Thermoplasma volcanium GSS1: one gene and its partners. The protein of the gene in region 1 binds, or shares a complex with, the protein of each later gene. Links are inferred from orthologs where the notes say so. Each region holds a gene or a part of one and is shown on either strand. Other genes may lie near its edges.

Region 1 (5,842 bases):
ATCACGTATTACCATAGGTATTTTGGAATAAGCTTGGCTTTGCTTGGAGCAATAGCAATTATATATAACATAATAAGCGGATTCCTAAGTACTCCTATAGGGCGTTATGCAGACAAGACAAGGGCATACCGCGGTTTGATGATGCTAGGCATCTTTATACTTGGTGTTTCACTGTTTCTCTTCGGTTTTTCATTCCTTTCAGCTTCTTTCGTAATATGGATCATGCTGATAGCCGTAATATTTCTAGGCATAGGGCAAGCCTTTTATCATCCGCTAGGCGGTTCCATACTTAACGTTACTTATGGAGAAAGAGCAGCATCAGCTTTAGGAATAAATGGGGCGTTTGGAAGTATAGGTAGATCAGCTTTGCCTGTCATATTGGTACCGCTCATACTGCTTGTTGGTAAGGCTTATGCTCTCTTCGTAGCAGGCACATACATGTTTGTTGCAGGAGTCGTTATATATGCTGGCCTGTCTTTTCTTAAAAAGCGTGAAATACCTAACAGATCCAGAGAGGCAAGTTCTGCAGCAAACAAAGAAACCTACTTAAGGTACAGGGGAGTTCTTGCTATAATAGTTGCTATGATATTCATAAGGGCGATGTTTCTTACCGGTACTACCACTTACATATCACAATTTGTATTGGATCGCGTAAAATCTGAAATACTGATGAGTTATATTCTTACGATAAGTTTTCTTACTGCTGTTATAGGGCAGCCGGTATTCGGGAGGCTAACTGAAAAATACGGAGGTAAGTGGTCGATATCAATTACAACGATATTATCAACGTTGTTCTTCATATTCTTTATGCTTTCTGGGGACAATGCAGTTCTAGATACTGTGACTTATGCAGCATTCGTTTTTATGGCTTTCACTGGATTTCCAGTATTAATGGGGTATGTAAACCAGATAGTCCCAAATAACATAAGCACGACTGCCAACGGACTCGTATGGGGTCTCGGTAACACTGTAGGGGGCGGTATAGGCATCGCAGTAATGTCAATTTTCCTGAATCTGCATTTTACGTTGACAAGCGTTATGTGGATTATGATCATATTCGGCGTTATATCTGCATTCTTCATTCCACTAATACCCGGCGTGAAGAGGTCAGCGGAGCTTAAGAGTGGCTCTCCGTTATAATCTCGATCACGACGGAATTGTCACATATTTTTAGTAAGATTAATATGACGATAATATATATCGAACGAACAGGATGATCTAATGGGAAAGGCATCAGCAAACAATGTTAAAAGTGATAAGGAGGCTGCTAAGCCTGCAGCTAAAAAAGATGAAAACAAAGATTTCCAATACATAGTCAGGATAGCCAACAAGGACCTGAATGGAGAACGCCCAATTCCTCTTGCCCTTTCGGATCTGAAGGGGATAGGTCTCAGGCTGGGCTACGCGATAGCGGAAAGGTTAAACCTTCAGCCGACCAAGAAAATAGGGGAACTGAAGGAGGATGAAATAGAGAAACTGAAGGAGTATGTGGAAAACAAGGAGTACGATCTTCCGGACTGGCTTCTGAATCACCGCAGGGAGCCTGTAACTGGCAAGAATCTTAACCTTGTAACCACTGATCTGGATGTACAGGTTCAGGAAGATATAAACCTGATGAAGAAGATACGGTCTTACAAGGGAATACGTCACGAAAAAGGTAAAAAGGTCAGGGGTCAAAGGACGCGCTCCAACGGCAGGAGAGGCTTAAGCATTGGTGTAGTGAGGAAGAAAGAGTAAAGGTGATATCATGGGAGACCCAAAATTCCACCACAAGAAATATTCTACTCCAAGGCATCCTTGGGAGAAGGACAGGATAGATGAAGAGAATAAGATACTGGTAAAGTACGGCTTGAAAAACAAAAGAGAAATTTGGAGGAGCGAGGCCATGCTATCCTCCATAAGGTCGCAAGCAAGATACCTGAGAGCTAGGCTCAGAGCAAGCGATGCCAATGCGCAGAAGCAGCTTGAAAGGATGATAAAAAGGTTAAGCCGATATAAGATTTTGTCAGATAAAGCCACTTTAGATGACGTACTGTCGCTTACAGTGGAGAACATATTAGATCGCAGGCTTCAGACCATTGTTTTTAAGAAAAATTTAGCTTTAAGTGAGAAACAGGCGAGGCAGCTTATAACTCATGGGCATATTACGGTCAATGGTAGGAGGGTAACTGTTCCAGGTATGCTTGTAGAGGCCCAGTATGAAGATACGATAGCATACTATGAGAACTCCCCTATTGCTAACGAACTGCATCCAATAAGGCAGGCTCTTTTGTCTCCAGCTGAGAGGGTGAAGGAGGAAGCGGAAAAGGAAGCCGCTGCAAGCGAAGATGGAGGTGAACAGGATGAATAAAACGGGAATTGCACATATATACGCATCACAGAATAATACAATAATACACGTGACTGATCCAACTGGCGCTGAGACAATAGCAATGGTATCTGGCGGCATGGTTGTAAAAAACGATAGGGATCAGGCTAGCCCTTACGCTGCCATGAAGGCTGCCGATATGGTATCCGAGACTTTAAAAGAGCATGAAATAACTGATCTGATCATAAAGGTAAGAGCTCCAGGAGGCAATAAATCTAAAATCCCCGGCCCAGGTGCTCAAGCAGCAATAAGGGCCCTTTCGAGGGCAGGCCTGAAGATAGTAAGGATTGAAGAGGTAACTCCTATTCCACACGATGGAACTAAGAAGAAGGGTGGAAAGAGAGGGAGAAGGGTTTAGATGGAAGTTAAAATATTCAAGCTTTCAGATAAATATATGAGTTTCGAGATCGATGGTATTACACCATCCCAAGCAAACGCCTTGAGAAGAACGCTTATAAATGATATACCTAAGCTTGCAATAGAGAATGTAACTTTCCACCACGGCGAGATTAGGGATGCTGAGGGCAATGTGTATGACTCATCATTACCCCTCTTCGATGAAATGGTTGCTCATCGCCTTGGCTTGATACCACTTAAGACTGATCTTTCATTGAATTTCAGGGATCAATGTAGCTGTGGCGGCAAAGGTTGTTCTCTATGTACTGTAACGTATTCCATAAACAAGATTGGGCCGGCTTCAGTCATGTCAGGGGATATACAGGCTATAAGCCATCCGGATCTTGTTCCGGTAGACCCCGATATACCTATAGTTAAGCTAGGGGCAAAGCAAGCTATACTCATAACCGCAGAGGCGATCCTCGGAACCGCAAAAGAACATGCCAAATGGCAGGTAACGTCTGGTGTAGCGTACAAGTACCATAGAGAATTTGAAGTTAATAAGAAATTATTCGAGGACTGGGCGAAGATCAAAGAACGCTGTCCGAAGTCAGTGCTATCAGAGGATGAAAATACGATAGTGTTCACAGATGATTACGGCTGCAACGATTTGTCGATTCTCTTCGAGAGCGATGGCGTACAGATTAAGGAAGACGATTCTAGATTCATATTCCATTTTGAGACAGATGGTTCTCTTACTGCTGAAGAGACGCTCTCTTACGCGTTAAACAGGCTGATGGATCGTTGGGGCATACTAGTCGAAAGTCTATCAGAGTGATGCTTGACTCAAAAAGTATTTTAATGCCGAAATTATCTCGAACTTAAGTGCGGGTGTGGTGTAGCCTGGCAACACGCGAGCTTGCCAAGCTCGTGCCTCGGGTTCAAATCCCGACATCCGCATAGTTTACTTATATATTATAAGGCAGCGCTTTTTCATAATCGCAGTTCTTGTTATATGTATGAGGCTTTGACCCGATATCCTGATATTCGATTCTGTTATCTAAGATTTAGATGGAGTTCAAAACTTTGAAGAAGTATAGCGAGGCCCTTTTGGCTGGTTCAAAATTAAATTTAAATGTACGCATGAAAGAGGTAAGATCGGATATATCTGCAGGTATGTATTCTGCGATCCCAATCTTGAGCCCTTCAGATTTTCCTCAATACGATAGAAGTGCTGTGGACGGTTTCGCAGTAAGGTACGAAGATGTGTTAAGTGCCGGCTTGAACAATCCAATTTCATTAAAACTTGTAGGAAGTATCCACGTTGGGGATGCAAATAATATACGGATAGGAAAGAACCAATGCGCTGAAATATTTACAGGTGCAGAGGTACCTGAAGGTGCGGATGCAGTTGTTATGCAGGAAGACGCGGAGATAGAAGGTGAATATGTTGCTATATTTCGCAAAGTGAAAAAATTTCAAAATATAGGACGCAAGGGAGAAGATCTAAAGACAGGCGATAAGATCATAGACAGAGGCCAAAGAATAATGCCATGGCATATCCCAGCGTTTATAGAGACCGGAATAGAAAAGGTTAATGTATTCGATTTGAAAATTGGAGTTCTATCAACGGGAGACGAGATAGTTTCAGGTAAAGTCAAGAACGCAAGCGCTCCAATGCTTCAAAGCCTAATTGTTCGAGATGGGTTTAATTCTGTCTTCCTGGGAAACGTCGAAGACAATGTAGAGAAAATTAGCAACGTAATTCGATCCTTTGAGGGGGATTTGTTAATCGTTACTGGCGGATCAGGCCCGAGTTCAACAGATCTAATGGATAGTATTCTCCAAAATCTTGGCCAGATCATATTTCATGGGATCAGAATGAAGCCTGGGCGGACGACAGGGCTTGCTTTAGTTAATGATAAGCCTATCTTCACTATATCTGGTCTCCCTGTTGCGGCCTTGATAGCCTATGAAAACGTGATTCGACCGCTCATATTCAACTGGCTTTCCATAAAGGAAACGAGGCCTAACATCGTTAAGGGGGAACTTACAAGATCTATATTCAACAATGAAGCCATGAAGATGTTTGTAAGGGTTAGGCTATCCAACAAAGATGGGAAAATCTATGTTGACCCGCTGAGGACAACTGGTTCTGGCATAATCAATTCGGTAATAAATGCAGACGGCTATCTGATTATTGATGAAAACGTTGAAGGCTATCAAGAGGGGCAATTGGTAGAAGTTAAATTAATTGGGTGAGCGAGATGAAGATATTCCACAAGCTGGTATCGTCTGATGAAGCTAAAGAGATAATATCGCAAGAAATATCGAAGAGGATAGTATTTGAGGACAGAAAAATTTCAGATTCGGCTGGTTATGTAAGCGCAGAGGATGTCTTTTCAAAATATGACATACCTCCGTTTGACAGATCGGAAGTGGATGGTTATGCCGTATTTCATTCTGATGTAGAGGGATCAGAAGAAGACAATCCGCATCGTCTTAAACTAATTGGAAGCGTCGCTGCGGGAGACAGAAGTGCGCCATCACTGGGAACTGGAAGCTGTGTTTATGTTGCTACAGGAGCAATAATACCTAGGGGCGCAGATGCCGTAGTTATGGTAGAGGATACAAGGGCATCTGGCCAAACAGTAGAGGTATTTAGATCGGTTTATCCAGGTGAGAACATATCATACTCTGGTACAGACATATCGCTTGGTGATCTCATCCTCAAGGCTGGTACAAGGATATCCCCAGAAGCGATTGGTGCGCTTGCTGCAGCCGGAATTGATCGGGTTAAAGTCTATAAAAAAATGAAGATCGCTATACTATCCACTGGAAATGAAGTTATAGAACCTGGAAATGAATTAAAGTATGGTGAAATATTCGACACTAACAGCAATTACTTTGTGGCAAAATTAGCTACGACAGGCCTAATCGATCCAGAGTTTATTGGTATAGCTAGGGATAATGAAGATGAGTTATCCAAACTTGTTAATGACGGACTAAAAAAATACGATGCAATAATGGCCTCAGGGTCTACCAGCGCGGGCTTTTATGATATGCTTTACAAAATAGTAGAAGAACTGGGTGGAGAGATACTGTTCCATGGGATAAACATAAAGCCAGGAAAGCCAA
Region 2 (8,313 bases), 540 kb from region 1 along the record:
TTGATTGAGCGTTCGGAGAATATATTGTCGATACCTAGGGCCGAAAAAAGGGCAGTATTTGGTGTTAAGAGCTGCGATCTACGTGGTTTCTACATAATGGACAAGCAGATCCTGGGAAAAGATCCTTTCTATACGGTGAAAAGGGAAAATACTATGTTCATAAATTTTGTATGTGAAAAAATGTGCAGCGGAGGGTTCTGCACAAGCTTTGGGGGGCCTGTTCTTGATGAGTATGATGTGCAAGTTCTGCACAAGAATGGCTACTTTTATGTTGAAGCTTCAGACAAATATGAAAAGTATCTTTTCGGATTCAGTGAATCTGATGATCAGAACGTATTTGAAGAACACAAGAAGGAATTCGAATCCCTTTACGGCAGGCTTAACGTTGATGGGATAGAAAATAGGATGAAATGGTCATCCAACCTCTGGAATAAGTTTGCAAATTACTGCATATCCTGTGGTGCATGTAATTATTCCTGCCCTACCTGTTACTGCGTTGACGTGTATGACGACGATGACGGAAGGAAGAAGGAGTGGGACTCCTGCATACTTGAGGGCTTCACCCGAACAGCAGCCGGAAACGTAAGGCCCGAACTATCCGAGAGGCTTAGGCAAAGGTTCTATCACAAATTCAAGTACTATAAGCTTTCTAGAGGAGCTTATCTCTGCACAGGCTGCAACCGTTGTGTAGATGATTGTCCGGTAGACATCGATATAAAGGAGGTGATAACGCACGATTACGATAGGGAATAAGTGGATACCGAAAAAACTAAAGCCTTATAGGTTTAGGATGGAAACGGCAGACACATATACTATAGTGTTAACAGAACGCAATATGGGGTATGCAGGGCAGTTCTACATGGTATCGAAGGAAGGGATAGGTGAAGCGCCCATATCTGTAGGAAGCGGATACGGAAATCCACTTATGTTCTCCATTAAAGCTGTTGGTTCTGTAACTAAGGGGATAATGAATGATCCATACGGTGAAATCGGAATAAGGGGACCTTATGGGAATGTATGGCCTTGGAAGAGCTACGAACATGTAGTGGCAATTGCGGGGGGTATAGGTATACCGCCAATAAAGGCTTTGATTGAAGACATGCAGGGGCATACAAGCCTTGATAAGCTTACCGTTCTCTACGGTGCTAGGAGCCCTTCAGATATAGTTTACAGAAGTGAGATAGAAACATGGAAGGAGGAGATGGATTTTCGTATAACCGTAGATAAAGGTGATGAGAATTGGAGAGGCCATGTCGGGGTAGTGACTACTCTTGTGCCTGAAATTAAAGAATACAATCATGGTGCTGCATTCGTTATCGGCCCGCCAGTTATGATGAAATTTTCTGTCAAATCGCTGCTTGATGCTGGATTCGCAGAAGATAATATATACCTGTCCCTTGAGAGGAGGATGGAATGCGGCATAGGCGTATGCGGCCATTGCAATATAGGCCGATGGTATGCATGCGAAGATGGGCCAATATTTAAGTACTCTGACACTAAGGAAGAGCCGGAGCTGTTCCTATAAACGATATATTTATTACTTATTTTTTGCATGGGCAGATCTTTTAGACAGCACCGAAATGGTATGATATATCATCATACTAATAATCAGTGTTTCCTTATTTGCGCCAATATATTTAAGAAACTACGATTGTAACTTATTAATGAAAATATTGAGACGAAATAAGAGATTTTGCTAGCCAATGGACTTTCTAAATATATGCTTCAACAGGTGCAGTATTAAATTTTTATGGTATTCCTCTAGAATTAGATTTAGGCTAACATAAACAATTGCGATATTTGTCGAAAAAACTAATCCGAAGATGAAACATAGAAACGATTAGTATAGCTTATTCTAACATTTCGCCCTATATTAATTCTTAAATGGTAAAATATAGTGACAATATATGCCAGTATATAATATATTGAATTTGTTTATTACTCTCTTAGCAATAGAACAGTAAAATCGGCGAAGGAATAAATGGCTAAAGGCATCATTGAAGAGCTTGATAATTCAAAGATAAATTCCTTTCATCTACGCACCTGGTTGATTGCAGGTATGGGATTCTTCACGGATGCATACGATCTTTTTGTAATAGGTACAGTTATATCAATACTCCCACTAGCTGGGTGGGATAAACTCAACACATACGATATTTCAATATTATCCTCAATATCTCTTCTTGCTTCTGTAATAGGTGCAGTGATATTTGGAAGGCTTCTCGACGCACTAGGAAGAAAAAGAGTCTATGGATTTGAGCTGATGTTGCTTATATTGGGAGCTTTAGGCAGTGCATTTGTGGTTCCAGTAAACGGTATAAATTACCTTATAGCATGGAGATTTATACTTGGACTAGGAATTGGGGGGGACTACGCAGGAAGTTCAACTATAATGACTGAATTTTCTAATACGAAGAATAGGGGACAACTTGTAGGCATGGTCTTTTCTCTCCAAGGCGTCGGTCTTATAGCAGGGCCTTTAATAACGCTAGGCCTTCTAAGCTTTATACACAACCTAGACCTTGTATGGAGGGTGCTGTTTTTCATAGGTGCTGTGCCTGCTTTCATAGTACTGTACGGCAGGCGGGCAATAGGCGAAACACCCAGATACGCACTTAGAGTAAAGGGAGATGCGAGTTCAGCAATGCAGAGTGTCGAAAAAATTTCAGGAGATTCAAAGGTTTCAGTATCAAGGGAAGATTTAGAGATGTCAAATATAAAATGGACGGATTTATTCAAAAACAGATACTTTATGCTTTCACTTATTGGAACGGCAGGGACATGGTTTTTGCTTGATTGGGCGTTTTATGGAAATTCGATAATGTCTCATGAAATGTTGAGCGCCCTTATCCCGTCATCTATGTCAGGCTTAAACAAGTTAAAGCTATCTACGTTTTACACGCTTATAATATTCGCCGTTTCTGCTTTTCCTGCATATTGGATAGCTACTTTTACTGTAGACAGAATCGGAAGAAAAAGGATGCAGGTAATTGGTTTTCTAATAATGGGCATAACATTTGGTATTCTCGGCATATTCAGGTACCTTATGTCCCCTACATTCGTTACTTATTTCCTTTTAGTGTATGGAATAAGCTATTTTTTCACAGAGTTCGGCCCAAACGTGACTACCTTCATTTATGCTCCAGAGATGTTTCCAACAGCAATACGCGGACTCGGATCTGGAATATCCTCTGCAGGGGGTAAAACTGGGGCATTCATAGGAACCGCGCTAAACGTAATTATATTTACACTTTATGGGGAAGGCGAACTTTTCCTTATACTTGCTGGAATATCGATGTTAGGTATGTTAATGACTTTAGTACTTCTACCTGAAACATCTAGAAGAAAACTCGAGGATATTTCAGGCGAGGGTAGATATATAGTAAGAACTGCTTCCGGATTTAAAAAATAGATCCGGGAATCTGCTTAGATGCGGCTTTGTCAAATATCCGTTGATATTTGGCTTCCTGCCATCTGCTCCACATCTTTTGACTGCTTCACAGCTTCACCTGGCAGGCCTTTATGGGATCGTTTCAGACATGTCCGATACCTGAATGCAATGTTTATGCATGCATTCACATCACGGTCTATCTCAATACCGCAGGAATCACACTTCAGGATCCTGCCATGCCCTATTCTGGCCAGAGTATCACATACCGAGCACATCCTGCTGGTGTTCCTTGTTTCCTTTCTTGTCAGCTCTATGGCAGGAAGGCCTTCCCATGATGCCTTATACATTACCTGGGATGCAAGCATCCCATATGGAAATGCATTCTTAAGAAGGAATCTGTAATCCTTCCCTTTTCCATCGCCCTTCTTTGTAATCTGATTTATTCCCCCAATTCTCAATCATAATATTTATCGTGAAATTGACCATATCAGTAAACTTATGCATAAGCACCTTCAGGTTACCAGAAGGATAGAAATACTGTTTTACGGCCTTGAAAGCCTACACAAATACATATACCACTATCATACATAAATTTACAAGTCAAATGATTAATAAATCAACTAAGATTTGCAAATGTCTTAGATGCGAAAGAGTTATTAATAGACTTTAAATAAACCCTCAATTCGTGATAGTATGGTCAGTGTCAAATACGTTCCAAGTGATATGCTAATTAACTATGTTTCAGGGAAATTGAAAGAGGAGAAAAAGATAAAAGAGCCTAATTGGGTCAAATTTGTAAAAACGGGGGTAAGCAAAGAAAAGCCTCCACTTCAAGACGACTGGATATATGTAAGGGCAGCATCTATGCTGCGTAAACTTTACATCAATGGATACTTAGGAATTTCAAGGATGAGTAGTGAATACGGAGGCAAAGTAGATAGGGGATCGAAACGGTATCATGCGGCTTCTGGAAGCAGATCTATAACAAGATTCCTGTTTCATGAGCTAGAATCTGCAGGACTTGTTCAGAAGACTCAGAAGGGCAGATCCCTTTCTCCACAGGGAATGTCCTTGCTGGACAATGCCAGCAAAGAGATAATAAAACAGCTGGCACAGAAAGATCCTTTATATGAGAAATTCATATAAAGTGATTGAAATGAGTGATGATGAAGAATTAGAAAAAATAAGAAGAAGGCAGATGGAAGAACTTCAACGTCAGGCCATGCAAAGGCAGATGGCTGAAGAGGAAGAAAAACAAAGAGAAATTGAAAAGGCTAGGAGGCAACAAATACTGCGCCAGATCCTTGATCCATCTGCAAGAGAGCGTTTGAACAACGTTCGCCTAGTAAGGCCGGATCTTGCAGACAACGTTGAAAACCAGCTTATACAGCTTGCTTCGATGGGGAGGATAAACAGGATAATAAAAGAGAGTGATATAATAGATATACTGAGCAAACTTACTGAAAATAAAAGAGAACCAAAAATAGAGAGGAGAAGTAAATGAGCAGGAATAAGGAACTAGGCCGGAAAATTCGTTTGATGAAGAAAGTAAAGCAAAACAGAAGGGTTCCAGGGTGGGTCATGATGAGGACTGCCAGGAAAGTAACACAAAACCCCCTAAGGAGAAATTGGAGACGTGGAAACCTGAAGATATGAGGTGATGATTTGCCAGATGATGAAGTTTCAAAGGAAATTATAATGAATATACCCCTTAGGGAAGCGAAGCTTTCCTCAAGGAAGAGAAGGGCGGATACATCCATATCTATATTGAGGAATTACGTATCCAAGAAACTCAAAGTAGATACAAGTAAGATATGGATTGATCCGAAAGTAAGTGAGACGATATGGAAGAAGGGGAGAGAAAAACCTCCATCAAAATTATCCCTGAAGATAATAAAGCTAGAAGAAGGAACGACAGAAATTATTCTGCCTTGATTCTTTTATATTTACTTTCTACTAATCGTTTAGCCGGTGAGTGGTTGTGATAAGGAAGACATCAGTCATGAGGAGCAGCTTTATAGGTATATATGCAAAAGCTTGGGATGATGTCGCTTTTATCACAAAAATGGCCGACGAAAAGACTGTAAATGAGTTCAGGGAAGTGCTCCAGGTTGATATTAAGAGGATAAGTATCGACGGATCTACACTTATTGGAACCATGATAGCTGTTAACTCTAATGGCATAGTGCTCCCATATGGTTCGAACATAGATGGCCTGGACGGGATAGATGGAAGAAACGTTTTATACCTTAAAGATAAAATAAACGCCGTGGGAAACGATATAATTGCAAACGATCACGGCGCAATAATACACAAGGCATTTAGCAATAAGGCCAGAAAAGAAATAGAAGATACATTAGGCGTTGAAACAATTAGAACTTCAATAGGGAACATATTGACCGTAGGCAGCGCGTCTGTTCTGACCTCCAAGGGCATGCTCGTAAACCCTGAAACTGACGATGATGAATTAGAGTTTCTCAAGGACTTCTTTAAAGTATCGGTAAAATCTGGCACTGCAAATTTTGGAAGCATATATGTTGGTGCGTCCATAGTCGCAAATTCAAAGGGCATTCTAGTCGGGCGTGACACTACACCTATTGAAATAGATAGGATAGACGATGTACTTTCGTAGTTACCTCTTGAGCTCAGATATTCTTACTATTGGATGCAGCTTTATTCCGTTGTTTTCAAGTAGCTTTGCGCCTCCTTCTTCCCTGTCGACAACACAATAAGCATCCTTTACAACAACGCCGTTTTCCCGCAGCACATTTATGGCCTTCAAGACGGAGTTTCCTGTAGTAACTACGTCTTCTATTACGTCTACCTCTTCCCCACGATTTAGCCGCCCCACTATAAGGCTGAGGGTACCGTGCGATCTTTCCTTCCTCACAATAACGTATGGTATCCCCATGTTCAAAGACGTAGCTACTATTAAAGGTACAGCACCTAGCTCCATCCCTGCAATCTTTCTTGCATGGATCATCTTCGAAAACTCTGAAGCTATTTCACTCAGGAGATTTGGATCTGTAGCTGCCTCCTTAATATCAACGTAATAATCAGATCGTTTGCCTGAGGTAAGTATGAAATCTCCAAACTTTATGGCTCCTGATTTGACTAGATCCTCGCTCAACATAATGGATTATGGTGACCCACTTAATAAATTAAAGAGTGGTGCCATAAAACACTTTAGATATGTTGATTAACTCTGAAATAATTAGTCTTTCTGGTTCAATGTATGAGGATAGGAGCTATCAAAATGAAGCTATAGATTTTATCGCCAGTAAACTTGCCAATTACCCTGGCGTAGCACTGGAAGCTCCAACAGGGTCAGGAAAAACTATGATGGCCCTCCTTGGTTCTCTTAAATATGCGTATAACGGGCATTTGAAAATACTGTATCTTGTAAGGACAAATTCACAGGAAGAGCAGGTCATAAGAGAACTTAGGACAATATCAAAAAATAGGAAAATAAGAGCACTACCTATGCAGGGAAGGATAAATCTCTGCATACTGTACAAGACTGCCGATGATCTGAAGGAGGCAACCGCAGAATCTCTTTCAAAATTCTGCAATAGCCGCAAAAGGCAGGTAATGGAAGGCCATCAGGAAGCATGCCCTTACTACACCATAAAGGTCAGATCAAAAGAAACGAAGGATTTTTTGTTTGAAAACTTACCTACGGCTGAAGAATTTTATGAATATGCTTTTACGAATAACTTGTGCCCATACGAGAGTATTAAGGCGTCACTTTCAGATGCAGATATAGTAGTGGCGCCTTACATGTATTTTCTAAATAAAACTGTCGCCGATAGGTTCCTCTCGCACTGGGGGGTATCTAGGGAACAGTTAATAATAGTTTTAGATGAGGCCCACAATCTGCCGGATATTGGTAGATCCCTTGGTTCTTTCAGGATATCCATAGAATCATTAAACAGATCTGAAAAGGAGGCCCAATCATTTGGAGACCCTGAACTTGATAGAGGTGTGCACGTAACAGACTTCATAGAAATGATAAGAAGCACTCTTGAACGTACAATAAAGGAAAGGGTAAAGGAAGACGATGTTAGAATAAGATTTCAGGAATTCAAGGAATACTTAATGATAATGAACAAGAAAAGCGAGAAGTCAATAAGGGATCTCAATAACTATCTCTATTTGTTTGGAGAATACGTTGAAAACGAAAAGGAGAAAGCCGGCAAGGTACCTGTTTCATACTGTTCTTCGCTCGCCCAAAGGCTAGAAGCCATGATGGATGAAGATGATGCTATGTATGCAGCTATATTATCAAAGTCAGAATCTGGCTATATACAAGCGTCATGCCTAGACCCATCATCTATATTATCATCGTTGAAGGAGTCGAAGACCATACATATGTCTGGTACATTGGAACCATTCGAATTTTATTCTGACGTAACTGGCTTTGATATACCATTCCGCAGGATAGAAAATGTTTTTCCAATTGAAAACCGATTTGTCTCCTATTACGAAGGTGTTTCAACAAAGTATGATACTCTCGATGAGAACGAAATAAGGAAACTAGCTAGCATAATAGAAAATATCGTTAATGGCGTCAAGAGGAATACAATAGTTTATTTTCCCTCCTATGCAGTAATGGACAAAGTTATAGGATCTGGTCTAGATTTCGACTTTCTGCAGGAGAAGAAGAACTTAGATCAAACTGAATTTTACGATGTTGTCAAAAAATTCAGAAACGGCGGGAAGCCTCTGCTTGCTGTCTCTGGAGGTCGCCTGTCTGAGGGCATGAACTTTCCTGGGAGGGAATTAGAGCTTATACTAATAGCAGGCATACCGTTTCCCAGGCCGGATGCAACGAACAGGGCACTGTACGATTATTACGAAATGAAGTACAAAAAAGGATGGGAGTATGCAGTGCTTGCGCCTGCTATAATTAAGATTAGGCA
Region 3 (8,408 bases), 150 kb from region 1 along the record:
GCTGATACTTTTCTGCGAACCTCTTATGTGATTCCGGCGAATCAACGCTCACCCCTATAACCTTGATACCGGCTTCCTTAAATGAGTTAAAGTTATCCCTAAAGTTGCAGGCTTCCGTTGTGCATCCAGGAGTGTTATCCTTAGGGTAAAAGTAAAGAACAACTGGCTGTCCCTTAAAGTCGCTCAATCTAACTTTGCTTCCACTTTGATCAACAGTCTCAAAATCAGGGGCTTGATCACCAACCTTTAACAGTTCCATATACAAATATGTTGTATCAATTAATAAAGATTATGATATTTTATAAATTACAATTATATTTCAGGGTCAGAACAATCGCTAATTCATTTTATAAATTTATAAAAATTATTTATATTTGTTTAACGTATACCTACAGGAATGGAGCCATGAGTATTGGCATAATCACAGTCGCATCTCCATATATATTCACAAACCTAGCGTTTGGCCTGACCTTCTTCCAAGATATGGCTTCTTCAAGCTTTGCCCCTGAGAGTGAGCCGTCATATTCCTGTGCAGTAGTTATGTAGACAGCGTAATCCAAACCATCCCTGAATTGATTCCACCATATGGTGTGATGCTTCGATATACCTCCACCAACCATTATTGCACCCGTCTTTTTTGCATCGAATATTATATCGGAAAGTCTGTGCTCATCCTCGAGCAAATTTATTTTAAAATCGTGGTGCTGTTCGTAAAAGCTCCACAACTGAGAACCAAAGGAGCCATCGGTTATGCCAGGCACGAATATTGGGATATCGTTCTTTGCAGCATTATAGAGTATTGATGATTCGTTGTTAATGCTAAGCCCGATCTCTTTTATGAGATCGACCGTTGCCCACTCTTTCTTTATCGAATAGAGCTTCTCGAGCTGTTCCATCACCTTTTCTTCTATGAGTTCTCCATATGATTCATCTGGGACAAGCACGTTTCCCAACCTATTTATGTTGATCTCCCTCAGTTCCACGTCGCTGTAGTTGAAGGAACCGCAGTAATATTTTCCGAATGTTCTTGCGATGTCATGGTCAAGCGTTCCAGAAGTAGTAATTATGACATCGACTAGTTTCCTCTTCACAACATCGTTTATTAGGCCGCGTAGACCGGTAGATATAATATCGGCAGGGAACGAAAGGAAGGTTGTGTTATCTTCCAAAAACATGTCAGAAATTATCGAATGGGCTTCATAGAGTTTTGCAGCAGTAAAGCCACCTATGTTAGAGAACTGGGCCATAAGATTTGATAGGGTTGTATTCCCGTCAATGCGCAGGTCTTGAACTGGCTTGCTAAGTAATTCTTTTCTGTCCATGCAGAGGTATTATGTGAGAATATAATCTTTTATCGAATGTAATACCAAACCATTTTTCCCTATATTTTGTATAGCACGGAAATCACCCGCGTTATGCATATTTAATTTCTAAGCAGGATTCTCGTTCTTTAGTATAGCTATGATTGATGTATAAGCCAAAATCTAAATATTGTATAGGAATAAAAGTCGTATGAAGCTCATTGAAAATTGGTTTTCCGAGCGGTATTCTGATAACTTGCAGCTATCGTTCAGGGTAAGCGATCAGCTCCTCTCCATAAAAACTGACTACCAGAGAATCGATTTATTCGATACATATGACTTTGGTAAGCTTCTAGCCATCGACGGAACGGTCCAGCTAACAGAGAGGGATGAGTACATCTACCACGAACTCATAACTATGATCCCTTACCACATGACAAAGAATCCACCTCAATCGGCCCTTGTAATAGGTGGGGGAGATGGTGGTGCTGCCAGAAGATTGTTAGATCTAGGCCTAAATAAGATCGTCAATGTAGAGATAGATGGCCAGGTCGTCGAAGTTTCGAAACGGTTCTTTCCGGACCTTTCTTCGGCCTTCACCGATAAGAGGGTTAACCTGATCATTGACGACGGCATAAAGTATGTAAGGAAATGTAATGAAAAATTCGATTTGGTTATAATAGATTCAACCGATCCGGAGGGTCCAGCTGAAGGCCTTTTTTCCATGGAATTTTATAGTGATATAACGAAAATACTTAGCGACGGCGGAGTAATAGTATCACAGTCAGGTTCTCCATTTTATCAGCCAAAAGCATTAAAACTAGCTTACACTGGCATGAGGAGGCTCTTTAAGGACGTGAAAGTATATACGGGCTTCATACCCACTTATCCTAGTGGTTTCTGGTCCTTCACGATAGCAAGTGAAGATGCAATGAACCCAAGAAAACCGGCAATAAAGGGAAAGTATTTCAACGAAGATGTCTTGGATGGGGTGTTCAAGTTGCCGCAGTTTGTGAAGGACTTAATTACTTAACTTTCCACTTTTCCTTTGCATTTTCTAGCTGGATCAAATAACCTTTGCCAAGTTTTTTGGCAAGCCTCTCTAATTCATCAAGATTTCGTACGAAAACGCTTTTACTTGAGCTGTTGATTAGGGATTCGAACCTTGAGGTATCCCTTAAGTTTGCCCACATCGAGTATCCAAACATAATGGCGGCTATAAAAGATACAGCAAATATCCAATATACCCAATCGCCGACGTTGAACTGTGCATCGTTGAGAAATGAATTATGAAATATCAGCTGATTTGAAACTATAACCAAGACCGCCATAGAAATTACGAACAACGCAGCGTAGATGATGAATTGGAAATCCCTGATAGACTTCTCCATGCTGATGCTAAATATACATTGATATTTTAAACATTGTATATTGCTTGCTCTTTGTTGATTTTATGCCTCGATCTAAAGTTAAATTTAATGTTAGGCATTACGTGCAATCTGCATTGTACTATGGCCATAAAACAAGCTTTTCAGTCTTCTAATTATTATTAGATTACCGCATCTATAACTCCATTAGCATAAATTCTAGTGTACGTTTACCAACCTTTATCAAATATGCAATGCACTGACACAGTTTGATTATTGCTGTCGCTCAAATAGCATATCTAGGTTATTAGCCATCGTGAAAATAGAATTATCAACAAACAGAGTTATTTATGCTTTCCAACGATACCATGTTACTATGATAGAAATCGATACCGTTAACCTAAATGGAAAAGCGTTCCAGTTTTTCAGAATGGGGCTAGGTAATGCACCACTATTAATATTAAAAGGAGAACATGGATACGCTATGTGCGGGTATCTTAACCTTGATGCAGCAGAAAAACTTGGGGATACTGCAGTACGCATAACCGGCATTAAAACACTTGATGATATGCTAAATGGGAAAATCGTAGAAGTCACCAGTGCAGCATCTGCGTTAGGTATAAAGAAAGGGGATGTACTGAAAGACGTTCTGTCAAAGCTCTAGATCAAATTACAATAATGTTCATCCGAACTAAAATAGAGATAAAACATTAAGTAATGAAAGCATAAATAGGTCTGTTATTCCTAAACGGTAAGCGGTTAGAGTTGATTATACTCATTTACTACAGTATTATTCCTAATTTTTCGATCAATGCCTACTGTAGTCGTGCATTCTGACAGCTACATGAATTATGCATTCCCATCGATTATATTAAAACCAAATAATGCAGAAAGCATTGGCCTTTCCAAATGCGTTACTTTTGCTTTCTCTTTTTTCACAACCTTTTCCTTTAGATCTTAACAAGTGCAACTCCTTTATTGATTATATTCGAATAATAACATGAAGGCGTACCGTACTTTTTGAGATCCTTATAAACTTCCTTCGATACAGAATTTCATGATGTGATGTTCTTCTCGAGCACAATAGTAATCGTAAGGCTAATAATATCAATAAATTGGTACATGAGCCTTTAAGTTATCGGATGTTAAAAAATCCTGTGTCATGCCTTATAGGCATACACAAACGTAAATACCGTTATTGTATATGAATCTACTTACAGTATTTCATCATTTTACTTGAAGTATCGATCAAGTATCGATCCATTAAAGAATCGACAAAAAATTGACAATATTAATCTTGGAAAAGGTAAAAATAATAGATTGAAATACTTTCGAAGTCAAAGGTGAATTCAAGTTGAAAATGCCAAAAAAGATAGTTACGTATTGTCCATACTGTAAGAAGCATACAACTCATTCTGTTGAGAGGGTTAGAAAGAGGAAGGCAAGCGAGTTGAAAGCTGGCCAAAGGAGATTCAGGAGGGTAACGTCTGGATATGGAGGTTTTCCAAGGCCGAGATTTGAAGGTAGGGAGAAACCAACTAAGAGAATTGCTCTCCGCCTCGTGTGCGATGAATGCCATAAAGCTATTACACCGCCGGGGATAAGGGCTAAGAAATTCGAGATAGTGGAGGCATAATCATGAGTGAAGTTAAATTTGTAAAACCAAAAAACGTTAGTGGGCATTTTCTCAAGATAAAGTGCAAGGACTGTGGCAATGTACAGGTTGTCTTCGCACGTCCATCATCCGTTGTGACATGCAATATATGCGGGGCAACAATAGCTAAGCCTACAGGAGGAGTGCTTGAAACATCCGGAGAAGTGATAGAGAGCCTATGAACATAAAACTGCTCCCAGAGGTAGGCGATCTAGTAGTAGTGAAGATAACAGAGGTTAAGAACTTCGGTGCAAATGGGATACTAGAAGAGTATCCTGGTGTCGAAGGTTACATACATATATCAGAGGTTGCAACTGGTTGGGTAAAACACATAAGAAGCTACCTTAGGGAAGGCCAGCGCGTGGTTTGCAAAGTCATAAATGTAAATCAGGAGAGGAAAAATGTAGACCTCTCTTTGAAGAGAGTTAACCAACATCAAAGCAGGGAAAAGATAGCTGAATGGAAGAACGAACAAAAGGCAGACAAGCTATTCGAAATAGTTTGCTCGAAACTAAACAAGGATCTTGAGGCCTGCAAGAAAGAATTTGGTGTAAGGTTAGTAGAGCTCTATGGTACTCTATTCGCTGCGTTTGAAAGCGCTGCCGCAGCGGAGGGAGAATGGTTACCTGACATAAACGGTGACTGGAAAGACACTTTCGTGGAAGTCGCAAAGGAAAATATAACTATACCTGAAGTTTCAGTGGCGGGTTACTTCGAAGCTTATTCTCTAGCGTCTGATGGTGTTGAAAAGATAAAGGAAGTTCTCACAATACCACCAGAGATCGGAAAGGCAGAACTGGAGTATGTCGGGGCGCCTAGGTATAGGATCGTCGTTAGGGATAAAGACTACAAAAAGGCTGAGGAAACATTAAAGAAAATAGTCCAGAGTGTAACAGATAAGGCTAAAAAGCTACAAGTGGAATTGGAGTTTTCTAGGCAATGAAATCTCTCATAAGAAAATGCCGGAAATGTGGTCGCTATACTATGGAGGAGATCTGCCCAGTATGTGGTTCTCAGACCTACATAGCTGTTCCTCCTAGGTTTTCACCGGTAGACAGGTTTAAAAAGTACAGAATGGAAGAGCTATTGGAGGGAAAATATGGAAAAAATAATAGTGGTAAAGTATAGAGACGTCAAATTAAAATCACCAATTCTCATAGGCGGCTTGCCTGGGATAGGTAACGTTGGAAAGATCGCAGCAGATTATATAGTTGAAAAATTAAACATGGTTAAGATCTATGATATTTTCTCTGAGTATCTTCCACCGCAGGTATTCATAAACGATGACAGCGAGATTCACCTTGTTCGAAATTCTATCTATTACAAAAAAATGAGAGGAAAGCACGATCTCCTTGTTCTTGGAGGAGACTTTCAGGGTACAACCCAAGAAGCTCAATATGAACTTTCGTACAAGATGCTAGAACTTGCAAAGGATATGAATGTTAGTGAAGTATACACGCTTGGTGGCTATAGCGTTGGTAAGATTGTGGAAAGACCTAGAGTCCTAGGAGCTGTGACTGACAAAAAACTCATACCGGAACTAGAAAAGAACGGGGTAATATTTCCGAAAGGGGAACCAGGCGGAGGTATAGTTGGCTCAGCCGGGCTAATTCTTGGCCTCGGAATGGAAATATTCAAGATAAATGGCGCGTGTCTCATGGGAGAAACTTCAGGCTATTTTGCCGATCCGAAGAGTGCGATGGAAGTTCTAAACGTCTTACAGAAACAGATTGGAATTAAAATAGACATGTCCGATATTGAAACAAGGAGCAAGCAGATAGAACAGATAACAGGAAAAATGCAGGAAGAGTTCCAGAACAAGCAAGGAAAAGAAGATTTGGGTTACTTTGGATGAAAGTACCCAGAGTTATAATTGCCGGTACAAACAGCGGTGTGGGAAAAACCACCACAACATTGGCAGTCATATCTGCCCTTAAGAATAAAGGGTTAAAAGTCAAACCATACAAAGTCGGCCCGGATTACATTGATCCACAGTTTCATTCATTATTAGCTGGAGCAACGAGCGATAATCTAGACCTGTGGATGATCCCGAGGGAAAGGATATTTCAGTTATTGGCAGACGCTTCCACAAGTTTTAATATTTCAGTTATTGAAGGTGTGATGGGATTACTGGATGGGTTTGGATCGACCGACGAAGGCAGTACCCTAGATCTAGCCAGAATTACCGGCACCCCAATTATCCTTGTAATTGACGGATATGGATTGTCAGGTTCAGCTGCTGCTATCGTAAAAGGTTTTAAAGACTTCTCAGGAGATCTTCTCGCCGGTGTCATAGTTACGAGGGTTTCTGGAGAACGGCATTACGATCTCATTAAGAAGGCCATTGAAGATAATACTAATGTTCGTGTGCTTGGTTATATTGAAAAAAACGATGAAGTAAGACTTGAAAGTCGACATCTTGGGCTAGTACAGGCAAGCGAGTTGAATTCTTTTTCAGACTATATAGAGAGGCTGAGCAAGGTTACTCACATTAACGTTGATGGAATAATCGAGATAGCCCGAGCATCAAGAGACCTGGATCCTAAATTTAGTCCGCTCTTATCAAGAGTTGGATATGCCAAGATAGCGGTGGCCTATGATAGCGCCTTTGACTTTTACTATGAAGAAAATTTTAGGGTGTTGAGGAATCTCGGAGCTGAGCTAGTATTTTTTTCTCCGCTAAACAATGAAATCCCTCCTGAAGATACAGACGGGCTCTACATAGGCGGTGGATATCCCGAAGTTTTTGCAAAGAAACTTGCCTATGCCGTCGATGCAAGAGAAAACATAGCTAAGCTGATAAAAAAAGGCGTACCTACACTGGCTGAATGCGGTGGCTATATGTATCTTACAAGAACTATTGTAGGACAGGACGGCATCGAATATCCGGGCGTTGGCATCGTTCCAGCTAAGACCTTTCTTACAGACAAACTTATACTTGGCTACAGGGAGATAGTTTCTAAAACTAGCAACATGCTTCTAAGGCATGGTGAAACTGCAAGAGGCCATGAGTTCCATCGATCTACGATCCAATTCCAAGATAAAGTGGACCATCCATTCGTTCTGAAGTATAAAGACAGGTTTGAAGAAGACGGCTACTACTCAAATAATGTAGTGGCGAGCTATGTGCATATTCATTTTTTGTCCAACATTGCCATTCCGAAGAGATTCGTAGAGGAATGCATACGTTATAGCAAGAAAAGAGAAATTTCTTAACCTTAGTTTATATCAGCACGCATGACGTTTGAGGATCTCCACGAATATCTCGATTATCTTGCAAAGAAGAATGATCTAGTAACTATAACTGAGGAAGTTGACCCAAATCTCGATTTAACTTACATTCTTAGCGAAGAAGAGCGGATGGGAAGAGGCCGTACCATTTTATTCAAAAATGTGAAGGGGAGTCAAGTACCTGCAGTTGGAAATTTATTTTCAACTAACGAGAAGTTAAAGGCAGTACTTGGCGACGATCCGTATTCAATCGGCGTGAAGATCGCGGATATTGTAAAGCCTCCCAGAGATAGCGAATCGTTTATAGGGAAGGGCCTGGAAATGATGAGGGAATTGAGCGGCCTTAGGCCGAAAGTTTCCAACAGCATTCCCAGCGGCTATTCGGAACTTGAAAAAGTTGATCTGTACAGATACCCGATATGCAAGACCTGGCCTGATGATGGCGGCCCATTCATAACACTACCGTTGGTTATAACCAAAGACCCTAGCACTGGCATTAGGAATATGGGTATGTACAGAATGCAGGTATACGATAGTGAAACTACGGGGATGCATTGGCATATCCATAAAGGCGGATCTGAGAACTTCTTGAAGGAAAAGGAGAAAGGAAAGGCGATGGATGTAGCCGTGGTTATAGGAAGCGATCCGTTAACCATATTCTCAGCGGTTGCCCCACTGCCCAATGGCATAGACGAATTTATGTTTAGAGGGCTCATCTCAAGGAAAAGATCGGAGCTGGTGAAGGGAAAAACCGTTGACCTTGAGTATCCTAGGAATTTCGAGATTGTCCTTGAAGGCTATATAGATCCATCTGAGACAAGAGTGGAAGGGCCTTTCGGAGACCACACAGGTTAT

What was found.
Region 2: TVG_RS02945 (region 1) and TVG_RS00035 share a complex: the UniProt entries of both Methanocaldococcus jannaschii proteins name them as parts of the 30S ribosomal subunit. The link is inferred for Thermoplasma volcanium GSS1 from one-to-one orthologs.
Region 3: TVG_RS02945 (region 1) and TVG_RS02145 share a complex: the UniProt entries of both Methanocaldococcus jannaschii proteins name them as parts of the 30S ribosomal subunit. The link is inferred for Thermoplasma volcanium GSS1 from one-to-one orthologs.

The regions. Positions count from the first base shown.
Region 1 is NC_002689.2:548,360-554,201, forward strand. The notes cover bases 150-2,979. They hold TVG_RS02945 (30S ribosomal protein S13), read left to right. Parts: upstream 150-1,221; coding sequence 1,222-1,737; downstream 1,738-2,979. Other genes in these bases: TVG_RS02940 (MFS transporter), read left to right, coding at 150-1,140; TVG_RS02950 (30S ribosomal protein S4), read left to right, coding at 1,748-2,350; TVG_RS02955 (30S ribosomal protein S11), read left to right, coding at 2,343-2,726; TVG_RS02960 (DNA-directed RNA polymerase subunit D), read left to right, coding at 2,727-2,979. In the rest of the region: more of TVG_RS02940, read left to right, coding at 1-149; more of TVG_RS02960, read left to right, coding at 2,980-3,542; TVG_RS02970 (molybdopterin molybdotransferase MoeA), read left to right, coding at 3,776-4,966; TVG_RS02975 (molybdopterin biosynthesis protein), read left to right, coding at 4,972-5,842. UniProt on the Methanocaldococcus jannaschii protein: Located at the top of the head of the 30S subunit, it contacts several helices of the 16S rRNA.
Region 2 is NC_002689.2:3,607-11,919, forward strand. The notes cover bases 2,976-5,810. They hold TVG_RS00035 (30S ribosomal protein S19e), read left to right. Parts: upstream 2,976-4,084; coding sequence 4,085-4,537; downstream 4,538-5,810. Other genes in these bases: TVG_RS00025 (MFS transporter), read left to right, coding at 2,976-3,412; TVG_RS00030 (zinc ribbon domain-containing protein), read right to left, coding at 3,442-3,849; TVG_RS00040 (DNA-binding protein), read left to right, coding at 4,548-4,895; TVG_RS00045 (50S ribosomal protein L39e), read left to right, coding at 4,892-5,047; TVG_RS00050 (50S ribosomal protein L31e), read left to right, coding at 5,057-5,326. Outside these bases: TVG_RS00015 (4Fe-4S dicluster domain-containing protein), read left to right, coding at 1-753; TVG_RS00020 (FAD/NAD(P)-binding protein), read left to right, coding at 791-1,525; more of TVG_RS00025, read left to right, coding at 1,982-2,975; more of TVG_RS00055, read left to right, coding at 5,811-6,023; pyrE (orotate phosphoribosyltransferase), read right to left, coding at 6,024-6,524; TVG_RS00065 (ATP-dependent DNA helicase), read left to right, coding at 6,584-8,313. UniProt on the Methanocaldococcus jannaschii protein: May be involved in maturation of the 30S ribosomal subunit.
Region 3 is NC_002689.2:398,327-406,734, reverse strand. The notes cover bases 2,976-5,905. They hold TVG_RS02145 (30S ribosomal protein S27e), read left to right. Parts: upstream 2,976-4,306; coding sequence 4,307-4,504; downstream 4,505-5,905. Other genes in these bases: TVG_RS02135 (proteasome assembly chaperone family protein), read left to right, coding at 5,422-5,905; TVG_RS08265 (RNA-protein complex protein Nop10), read left to right, coding at 5,262-5,450; TVG_RS02140 (translation initiation factor IF-2 subunit alpha), read left to right, coding at 4,501-5,265; TVG_RS02150 (50S ribosomal protein L44e), read left to right, coding at 4,023-4,304; TVG_RS02155 (YunC family protein), read left to right, coding at 3,045-3,332. In the rest of the region: bcp (thioredoxin-dependent thiol peroxidase), read right to left, coding at 1-259; TVG_RS02170 (deoxyhypusine synthase), read right to left, coding at 390-1,322; speE (polyamine aminopropyltransferase), read left to right, coding at 1,513-2,334; TVG_RS02160 (DUF3198 domain-containing protein), read right to left, coding at 2,327-2,692; more of TVG_RS02135, read left to right, coding at 5,906-6,177; TVG_RS02130 (cobyrinate a,c-diamide synthase), read left to right, coding at 6,174-7,538; TVG_RS02125 (menaquinone biosynthesis decarboxylase), read left to right, coding at 7,560-8,408.